2 regions of the Virgibacillus ainsalahensis genome follow, and region 2 is predicted to be linked to the other one. Evidence: predicted binding sites of a transcription regulator. Region 2 holds the regulator's gene; the other holds the start of a gene.

Region 1 (5,160 bases), 520 kb from region 2:
TACATCCATTCCATTTTTATTAAAAGTCGGATAGGATGGTAGCCAGCCTAAACGAGCTGCCAGCACATTATAATCGCCATGGTGATCATATCTTGCCTTTTCTACCGTTGCTGCTGTCAATTCGCTTACCGGTGTTTCCTCAAAGCGCCACTGATCTGTTGCAAAGTAGAAGAAGGATGTTCCGTTTTGCAGTTTTGGCGGACCGCCCCAGTCTTTTGCGGTCGCAACCTGATTCCAACCTTCCGCAGGCCGAAGTTTTTCCTGCCCAACATAGTGAGCCCAGCCTCCACCATTCACACCTTGAGCACCTACCATTAGAACAAGGTTAACAACCGCACGGTAAATCGTATCCGAATTAAACCAATGATTGATTCCTGCCCCCATGATAATCATGGAACGCCCATTTGTATCAATCGCGTTTTGAGCAAATTCCCTAGCAATTTTAATCACCAGATTCTTGTCCACACCACTGATCTGTTCCTGCCATGCCGGTGAAAATGGAGCAATTTCATCATAAGAAGCTGCAACCTCCCCACCAATTCCACGATCGATTCCGTAGTTTGCCAGCATTAAATCATAAACGGAGGTAATGTATTCTGTTTCTCCATTCATTTTGATTTTCTTCACCGGTACGGCTCGTGGTAAAACCTTTTTCGTTTTTTCATCAAAATATGGCATATTAACCATCACAATTTCATCTTCCATACCTAGAAAACTTAAGACAGGTTCGATTGCTTCATTTGTATTTTCATCGATTAAATGTAAATTCCATTTTCCTGACGTATCCCAGCGTGAACCCATTGTTCCTTGCGGGATAGAGAATGCATCAATATTCTTGTTATACATTGCCGGTTTCCACTCATTATTATTGTCATTAATTCCAAGGTCTTTCGCATGTAAAAATCGGTCTGCCGTAAATTGGCCATTCTCCTTTTTCAAGCGAACTGAGAAGGGAAAATCCGTATATGTTTTCGCATATTCCTCAAAATAGGGTGTCATTTCTTTCTGATAAAATTCATTTAAAATAACATGCCCCATCGCCATTGCAACAGCGCCATCTGTTCCTTGTTTCACAGACATCCAGTCATCGGAAAATTTGGTTGATTCGGCATAGTCAGGACTTACGGATACCACTTTTGTTCCTTTGTAACGCGCCTCTGCCAGAAAATGCGCATCAGGTGTACGAGTCAGTGGAACATTGGAACCCCATGTCATAATGTATTCAGCATTAAACCAGTCTGAGCTTTCCGGCACATCTGTCTGGTCACCCCAAATCTGTGGAGAAGCCGGTGGCAAATCTGCATACCAATCATAGAAACTGAGCATTGGTCCACCGATTAATGACATAAAACGGCTTCCTGCAGCATGACTGATCATGGACATTGCCGGGATTGGTGAAAAACCGACATTGCGATCAGGTCCGTATTTTAATGTTGTATACAGCACGGAAGCAGCAACAAGTTTCGTTACTTCCTCCCAATCGGCACGAACCAGCCCACCTTTACCTCTTGCCTGCTTGTAATAGGTTGCCTTTTCTTTATCTTCCACAATACTTTGCCATGCTTTTAGCGGTGTATCATGTATTTGTAATGCTTCTCGCCATAAGTACAATAACTTTTTTCGTACATAAGGATATTTCACGCGTAATGGACTGTAAATATACCAAGAAAAACTCGCGCCCCTTGGGCAACCGCGTGGTTCGAATTCTGGCATATCCGGACCTGTGGTCGGATAATCCAGCTGTTGTCCTTCCCATGTCACAATCCCGTCTTTCACAAAAATATTCCAGCTGCAAGAGCCAGTACAGTTGACACCATGGGTCGAACGAATTACTTTATCATGCTGCCACCTTCTTCGATAGACATTTTCCCAGTCACGATTTCCTTCCTGCAGTTGACTATGATTGTTTGAATAGGTTTCTTTTGGTTTCAAATAGTTAAATCGTTGCCAAAGTGGAGATGGTTTCTTTTTCATGTGAGTCCCTCCAATAAATTACTGTAACCCCATTTAACCATCCGTATTTTTTTGAAGGTGTGAAAAACATCACATCTGTGAAAAGTGTCACGATTTAGCCACGATTTAAATTTCATGTATAAACTGTGATGTTTTTCACAGTAATAAGACCCTCTATCTATTATCGTGGAAATAACATGTTTAACTATATGGAGGAAGGAAGACAATATATGAACAAAAAACCAGGTTTACAGTTATCCTTGCAAACTTCCAGCCTTGTCGTCGGATTTATGATATGGGTATTGATCTCCTCATTAATGCCAAGTATCCAGGAAGATATAGCTTTAACAGCTGGGCAGGTTTCCTTAGTAACAGCAATCCCGGTAATTCTCGGGTCGCTGCTCCGGGTCCCCATCGGTTTTTATACCAATCGATTCGGGGCAAGAACCATTAATATCATCAGTTTTATCATCCTGTTATTTCCGGTCTTCTACATTAGTATTGCTGATTCGTTTGCCGACTTGGTAATCGGGGGATTGATTCTCGGGGTTGGGGGAGCAACGTTCTCCATTGGTGTTACCTCCCTGCCTAAGTATTATCCAAAAGAGAAGCATGGCCTCGTCAATGGCATCTATGGTGTGGGTAACATCGGTACAGCGGCAACCACATTTGCTGCACCTGTCATTGCAGAATCAATCGGATGGCAGGGAACCATCCAATTATACTTAATACTAATTCTTCTATTTCTTGGATTAAACATTATTTTTGGGGATAGGAAGGAATCAAAAGTAAAAGTTTCCATGGTGAAGCAAATTAAAAAGGTCTATCGGAATTCCATGTTATGGTTTCTCAGCTTATTTTATTTTATAACGTTTGGATCATTTGTAGCATTCACCGTATTTCTTCCAAGCTTTCTGGTTAACAATTTCAATCTCACTCCAGTGGACGCGGGGTTAAGAACTGCCGGATTCATCGCAGTTGCAACATTGCTAAGGCCTGTGGGTGGCTGGCTCGCCGATCGATTTAACGCCTTTACCATTTTAATGATTGTTTTTATTGGTGTAACACTTTCCGGAATCCTTTTATCTTTTTCACCGAATATCGAGTGGTATACCGTAGGATCTATAGCTGTTGCGGTTACTGTCGGTATTGGCAATGGAACAGTTTTCAAGCTTGTTCCTTTATACTTCGCCGGTCAATCTGGAATTGCAAATGGTATTGTTTCAGCTATGGGGGGATTGGGCGGCTTTTTCCCACCAATTATATTGACAGCTGTTTTCAATATAACCGGTAATTATGCCATTGGATTTATGGCCTTATCCCAATTTGCACTGGTAAGCTTGGTGATCGTTATTTTCATGTATTATCAGGATCAAATGAATATGGAGAGAAAAGTAATTGAAGGTACTGCTGAAGGTATTATGATTACAAATAAGAATAAAGTTATTCAATATGTAAATCCTGCCTTCACACGGGTAACTGGATATACAGAAGATGAAGCTATTGGTATGAAACCAAACCTCCTAAGTTCCGGAAATCATAATGCTTCCTTTTATAAAAATATGTGGAGACAAATCCATCAACATGGTTTTTGGGAAGGGGAAATTTGGAACAAAAGGAAAAATGGGGAAGTTTATAAAGAATGGCTGAATATAAGCTCCATTAAAAATAATGTCGGTCAGGTAAAGTATTATGTGGGTATGTTCAATGATTTGACAGATTCAGATCAGAAGAAAGAATAAGTATAGAAAACTAAGGCTTTCACCAACTTCGGGCGATCGCCTTAGTTTCATTTATGTGTTAAGAATTTTTTCACTTTTTGAACTGCCTAAAAAACGCTGTAAATTCCTCCTATAGCGTCTCTCTCTGTCCCCTACAGTCTGCATATTTCTGCCGGACAACCTTCACATTGGTTAATGCTTTTTAGGCCATCCATATTCAAAATCTCTATTCTGCCCTGCTCATAACTTATTAACCCGTTCTGTTTAAAGTCTGCCAAAAGTCTATTTACTGTTTCGCGGGTCGCTCCAATTAGTTTTGCCAGCTCAATATTGGTAAACTTTCTTGTAATATTTATTTTATTTCTTTCTTCAGAACCATATGTATTGGAGATTCTGATTAATGTTGAGGCGAGCGCACCATTTTTACCATATAATAATAAATCTCTTAATTTCATCTGTGTATAGCGTTGCATCTGGCTCATCCATTGCGTCAATTCGAGTGCCAAATAACCAAATTCCCTGACAAGCTCGTCAACGTCACGCTGCTGAATCACTCCTATTATTGATTCCTCCGTTGTTTGGGCCGTAAATGAACACATTTGACTATTCATGGAGGGATACTCACCAAACAGATCTCCAGAGAAATAATGATACATGGTGAGTTCTTTTCCATCTTCGTTGAGTTTTGTCAACTTCACCTTTCCTTGCATCAGGTAATATATCTCCTCGCTGTTGTCCCCTTCCCAATATATCTTTGATCCTTCATCAAAACTTCTGACAGCCATATTTTCTCTCAGTTTATCCAAGCCTTCAGTCGAAAAATGTTCTGTATTGCGTTCAACTATTAACTGATTGACTAAACCCATGCCCATTGTGTTTACCCCTTTCAGAAACGTAATCGACTATGTGAAATAATAAAAGATATATTACATGTGCCTATTATAGTATAGACTATCATACTATTTCCCTTTTTTCCCATGCAAAAAACCGGAAGTTTCAAATATTTCCGTTTTTTATCAACAGTTAAGAAACCAACATGGTGGCTAAGAGCATGCCATCAGCATCTTTAATAAAAACAGCTAAATTAACCAGAAAGCTGTTCTTTAAACATTGGACTGTGATTACTCGTCCCATCGATTTGTTGCTTTTGTCACAAAAGATATAAAAGACGAAGTAACTTGAAATGATGTTTGGTGTTTTTTAACCGCTACGGAAATACACTACGCTTTCCGCGGGCTCTCGCTGTGGGGTCTCAGGCGTCTTCGCTTTCCCGCTGGAGTCTTCGTGTATTTCCTTCGCTGGTTAGCGCACTGCAACTTATCGCATTTATTTATTGTTTAATTTAGTCACGTATAGTTATGCACTTTTAAGATGGTTGATTGGAGCGGAGGACCGTTGACTCCAGCGGGAACAGCACGAGCTGAAGACCCCGCAGCGGTGATCTTCCGCGAGGAGGCTGAAGCCGTGCCCGCGGAAAGCAACGGTC
Region 2 (5,160 bases):
CTGCTTGTTCAATTCCACGGCGGATGCCTACAGGATTTGCACCGGAAGTAACGTTTTTCAACCCTTCACGGATCATTGCCTGTGCAAGAACAGTTGCAGTTGTTGTACCATCACCAGCAACATCATTTGTTTTTGATGCAACTTCGGATACAAGCTGTGCACCCATGTTTTCAAAAGCATCTTCCAGTTCGATTTCTTTTGCAATAGTAACACCATCATTTGTAATTAACGGTGAACCGAATTTTTTATCCAAAACAACGTTGCGGCCTTTTGGTCCTAACGTTACTTTTACTGCATCTGCCAATGTATCTACACCACGTAGCATCGCGCGGCGTGCGTCTTCACTAAACTTAAGATCTTTAGCCATATTTATGAGTCCTCCTTAAAGTCATTATTAAGTATTTTATTATCTGATTTTAGCTAACTACTGCCAGGATGTCACTTTCACGAAGAACTAAGTATTCTGTACCTTCATATTTCACTTCAGTACCCGCAAATTTTGAGAAGATAATGCTGTCACCTTCTGCAACTTCGAGTGCAACTTTCTCTCCATTATCTGTAACGCGGCCAGAACCTACTGCAACTACTTTACCTTCCTGTGGTTTTTCTTTTGCAGAGTCTGGAAGTACAATACCGCTTGCAGTTTTCTCTTCTTGTTCCACAAGCTCAATAACTACGCGATCTCCTAGTGGTTTAATCATGTAGAAAGCCTCCTTAATTCCATATCATTATTTTTTGTTTATTAGCACTCGAAGGTAATGAGTGCTAATCCCAATTATTATAATAAATAATTCGTCTAAAAAATGCAAGAATAAAGTAATAATATTTCACAACTTTATTTAGACTGAATCCGACAAAATCTGAGAGGGACATGGCTCAGTATCACGACATATATGATCAACATGTGATAAAATACGTAATATGTATGATTTGTACATGAAAACATATATTATTATAATCACAAACTATTAAAGGAGTCGTTTTATTTTGCCGAAACGGTATTGGTGGGTTATTCTAACCTATATCATTATGCAATTTTCAGGAATTATTGGTGCACCAATCCTGTATGCCTTATTTCCAATAAGTGATTTTGATGCTGTTATTTACTGGTCCATTTTCAGTTTTGCAGGAGCACTTGTTGTTACGTTGCTATTATTAAAGCCTGATATGAAAATGGGTAGTCAGCGTGATGCATCCTCCATAGGAGAAATTATCGTCTGGTCTGTTCTGGGGGTATTCATGGCCTTTGCTGCACAAACTATTGCCGGTGTGATTGAGATGGAGCTTCTAGGAATTGATCCCGGCTCTGAAAACACCCAGGAAATTATGGATATATCACGTGCTGCACCAATATTTATGATTATCCCGGCAATAATCGCACCTGTTTTGGAAGAAATTATTTTCCGAAAAATTATTTTCGGCAGCTTTTATAAACGGGTAAATTTCTTTTTTGCGGCATTATTATCAGCCTTAATTTTTGGGTTTATCCATTTAGACCCGACACATATTTTGATTTATGCTTCCATGGGGTTTGTCTTTGCATTTTTATATGTAAAAACCAAACGAATTATTGTCCCGATCATCGTGCACGCAGCAATGAACACGATTGTAGTTATAGCACAATTCGGTTTGAGTCCGGAAGATATTGAAGACATGCAGCGGCAACTGGAACAAATGATGATATTTATAGGAGGATAAGCATGAAGATGTCACCATTGGCAATGGCCGTTATCTATTTTTCCATGGGGGTGCTTTTTATTTATGTAGCAATCCAATATGCTGATGATACGATTTGGAATGTTACAACCCTCATCCTTGCAGCTGTTGCTGCACTTGACTTTGGAGTAGGTATTCGAATGATTAAAATGCATTTTAGTCGGAAAAAGTAAGAAAAGTTCGTGACGCCTTGGTCACCCTAAGGCAAGAGGAAGTTCGACTAAGAGCGCCACATCCGTGGCAACATTATTTATAGGTGAAAGCTTTATACTTTCTTTACTAGTGACAAAAGGAGCTGCGCAGCTCCTTTTGTTTTCCCCCTATTGAATACTACTTAATTTTTCCAGCCACTCATCCCTGTCTTTAATGTCTTTTTCCATTGTTGTATAACGGACAACCAAAAGGTCATTATCCTTCACAAATACGTTTCCAAGCTCTTCCTGATCGAACTGTACATCATCTTCAGATAAAGAAAATTCATACATTCCCTCATGTTCTGTTTCTTCAATCCTGTTGAATTCTAATTCACCTGTAGTCTCTTCCGATAAATTAGTCTCCATCGAATGCATAAAGTTCGCTATTCCGATGTCGTCCATCCCTTCCTGGAAATAATGAATCGTTAAAAGCTGCGAATAGTTTTCAAATGTCTCTCCATCAGTCAGAAACTCTGCAATCGCTTCCCCCTCATCTTCCTGATAATTTCCGAGTGTCCATTTATCCTCATCAAAGGGCATTTGGAGGTCGGTAAACACTTCTGCGTAACCTCCTTTAATTGCTATTTCCTCTGCGGATGACACTTCTTCTATTGCTTCATCTTTTTCATCAAGTTGACGGATCGATTCCTTTTCTTCAGAAGCATCATTATCTTCTTGTTTATCATCTTCGGTTGTTTCACGCTCTAATTCGTATTGTGTTGTTAGATCTTCCGTTTCCTCACTGCTAGAACCTCTTGCACATGCACTAACAATAAGACTGAGCAGCACAATGATGACTACTGCAAACATCTTCTTTTCTTTCATGTCAGCTTTCTCTCCTATTCAACAATCCCATTTTGTAAGGCATGGGACTTCCACATAAAAACACCCCACTGAATTAAACATTCCGAAGTGTGGAGACGTCATTCTTTTGTATCTAAAGGATAATGTTTGAGAAAATACACCAATGACTGTAACTCAACGGCCAGATCGATATGGTGTACACGAATATGTTCCGGCACCGTTATCCGTGCAGGGGTAAAATTAAGAATACCTTCAATTCCATATTGTACAAGCCGGTCCGTAATTCCATCCGCTTCACTTGCCGGAATGGTCAGAATAGCAACCTTTATACCAGACATCTTTTTTTCCATCTCATCAATATGGTAAACAGGAACTTCACCAATATCTGATCCGGCCTTTTCAGGGTCTGCATCGAAAGCCATCTGAATTTTTATATTATTATTTTTCATAAAATTATAATTTAAAAATGCTGTACCAAGATTACCTACACCGATTAAGGCAACCTCTGTTACTTCATCCTGATCCAATGTTTTACGGAAAAAACCAAGCAGGTATTCCACATTATAGCCATATCCCTTTTTACCCAATGCCCCAAAATAAGAAAAATCTCTCCGTATGGTTGCTGAATCAACTTTCACAGCCTCACTGAGTTCCTTGGAAGATACCCGTGATTTCCCTTGCTGATTCAAATTATTTAAAAATCGATAGTATAAGGGTAAACGTTTCGCAGTTGCCTGTGGGATTTTATTCTGTACCATTGTTACGCCTCTTTTCACTTCATTCATTTTTGCACAATGTATATATTATTTTAACAGAATTACGGGGAAAAGTCGTGATTAATTTCACAATTCCATCGCCTGCCTTGCCTGCCTGATTACATATACGATAAACTAGAATGGATGAGGTGAACGTAATGATATTAATGCAGTTAAACGGAGTATCCAAGTCCTTTGGAGCGGATGAAATTTTAAATAATGTCAAACTTGAAATAAAAGATAATGAGCGCATCGCGATTGTAGGGAGAAATGGTGCGGGTAAATCAACACTGCTGAAAATTATGGCAGGTGAATTCACCTATGATGAGGGCGAATTCTTTAAGCCAAAAGACCTTACTATTGGCTATCTTTCCCAGCATACGTCATTGGAATCTAAAAAAACCATTTGGGATGAAATGATGGAAGTATTCCAGCATCTAACCGATCAGGAATTGGAACTAAAGGCAATTGAAAAAAAGATGGCAGAAAATACGGACATGCAGACTGCAGATTCTGAAAAACTTTTACACGAATATGACAGACTTCAGCAAACTTTTCAAAGAGACGGTGGTTATACATATGAAGCGGAGATAAAGGCTGTTTTAAATGGTCTGAATTTCCAGGATTACACAAATGAAACACCAATCAGTGATTTAAGCGGCGGACAGAAAACACGCCTGGCATTAGGAAAACTGTTATTAACCAAACCGCAATTGCTCATATTGGATGAACCAACGAACCATCTGGATATTGACACACTCGGCTGGTTGGAAAATTATTTATCGAGCTATCCCGGGGCTGTCGTTATCGTATCCCATGATCGTTACTTTTTAGATAAAACGGTTTCCATTGTTTATGAAATATCCCGACATAAAACGAAGAAATATCATGGAACATATAGTAAATTTCTTGAGCAAAAATCCCTTGACTACGAGCGGGACTTAAAAGAATTTGAGAAACAGCAGACTGAAATTAGGAAAATGGAAGATTTTGTCCAGCGAAACATTGCCCGTGCCTCCACAACCAAACGCGCACAGAGCAGACGAAAACAGCTCCAGAAAATGGATAAACTGGATAAGCCTTTAGGCGATGAGTCTTCTGCAAACTTCTCCTTTCAAATAAACCGGCGGAGCGGTAACGATGTGCTAAAAATGGATAATCTTAAATTTAAATATGAGGATGACAGTCAGCCCTTGTTTACGAATGCAAAACTGCATGTAAACCGTGGGGAAAGAATTGCACTTGTAGGTCCAAATGGAGTCGGAAAAACCACATTACTGAAGATAATAATGGGTGTATTAAAACCAAAAGATGGAACCATTCAAATTGGAACAAATGTGCAAATCGGCTACTATGACCAGGAACAGGCGAACCTGACTTCTTCCAAAACCGTTCTGCAAGAATTATGGGATGAGTATCCGAATGTCAATGAAAAGGATATTCGCACCGTTTTAGGTAATTTTCTATTTTCTGGAGATGATGTACTAAAGCCTGTTCAGGCATTAAGTGGCGGAGAGAAGGCACGGCTTGCATTGGCAAAATTAATGATGCAAAAAGCGAATCTACTTATCCTGGATGAACCTACAAACCATCTGGATATCGATAGCAAGGAAGTATTGGAAGCTGCACTCACTGATTTTCCGGGAACCATTATTTTCGTATCCCATGACCGCTATTTCATTAACAAAATT

What was found. Region 2 encodes Rex, which represses fermentation and respiration genes when NADH is low (regulators of the CRP and FNR family bind a similar motif). Its sites were predicted from a motif close to TTGTGAAATATTTCACAA; they were not measured.
Region 1: ACZ427_RS11940 (nitrate reductase subunit alpha) is a predicted target of Rex. The motif match lies at 2,032-2,049, and genes of this name have one in related genera.

The regions. Positions count from the first base shown of each region.
Region 1 is NZ_AP043943.1:2,438,153-2,443,312, forward strand. It holds gene ACZ427_RS11940 (nitrate reductase subunit alpha) at 1-1,974, opposite strand, end outside; gene ACZ427_RS11945 (nitrate/nitrite transporter) at 2,184-3,695, shown strand; gene ACZ427_RS11950 (Crp/Fnr family transcriptional regulator) at 3,827-4,546, opposite strand.
Region 2 is NZ_AP043943.1:2,954,635-2,959,794, forward strand. It holds gene groL (chaperonin GroEL) at 1-367, opposite strand, end outside; gene groES (co-chaperone GroES) at 417-701, opposite strand; gene ACZ427_RS14495 (CPBP family intramembrane glutamic endopeptidase) at 988-1,698, shown strand; gene ACZ427_RS14500 (YdiK family protein) at 1,701-1,889, shown strand; gene ACZ427_RS14505 (hypothetical protein) at 2,037-2,735, opposite strand; gene ACZ427_RS14510 (redox-sensing transcriptional repressor Rex) at 2,834-3,472, opposite strand; gene ACZ427_RS14515 (ABC-F family ATP-binding cassette domain-containing protein) at 3,628-5,160, shown strand, end outside.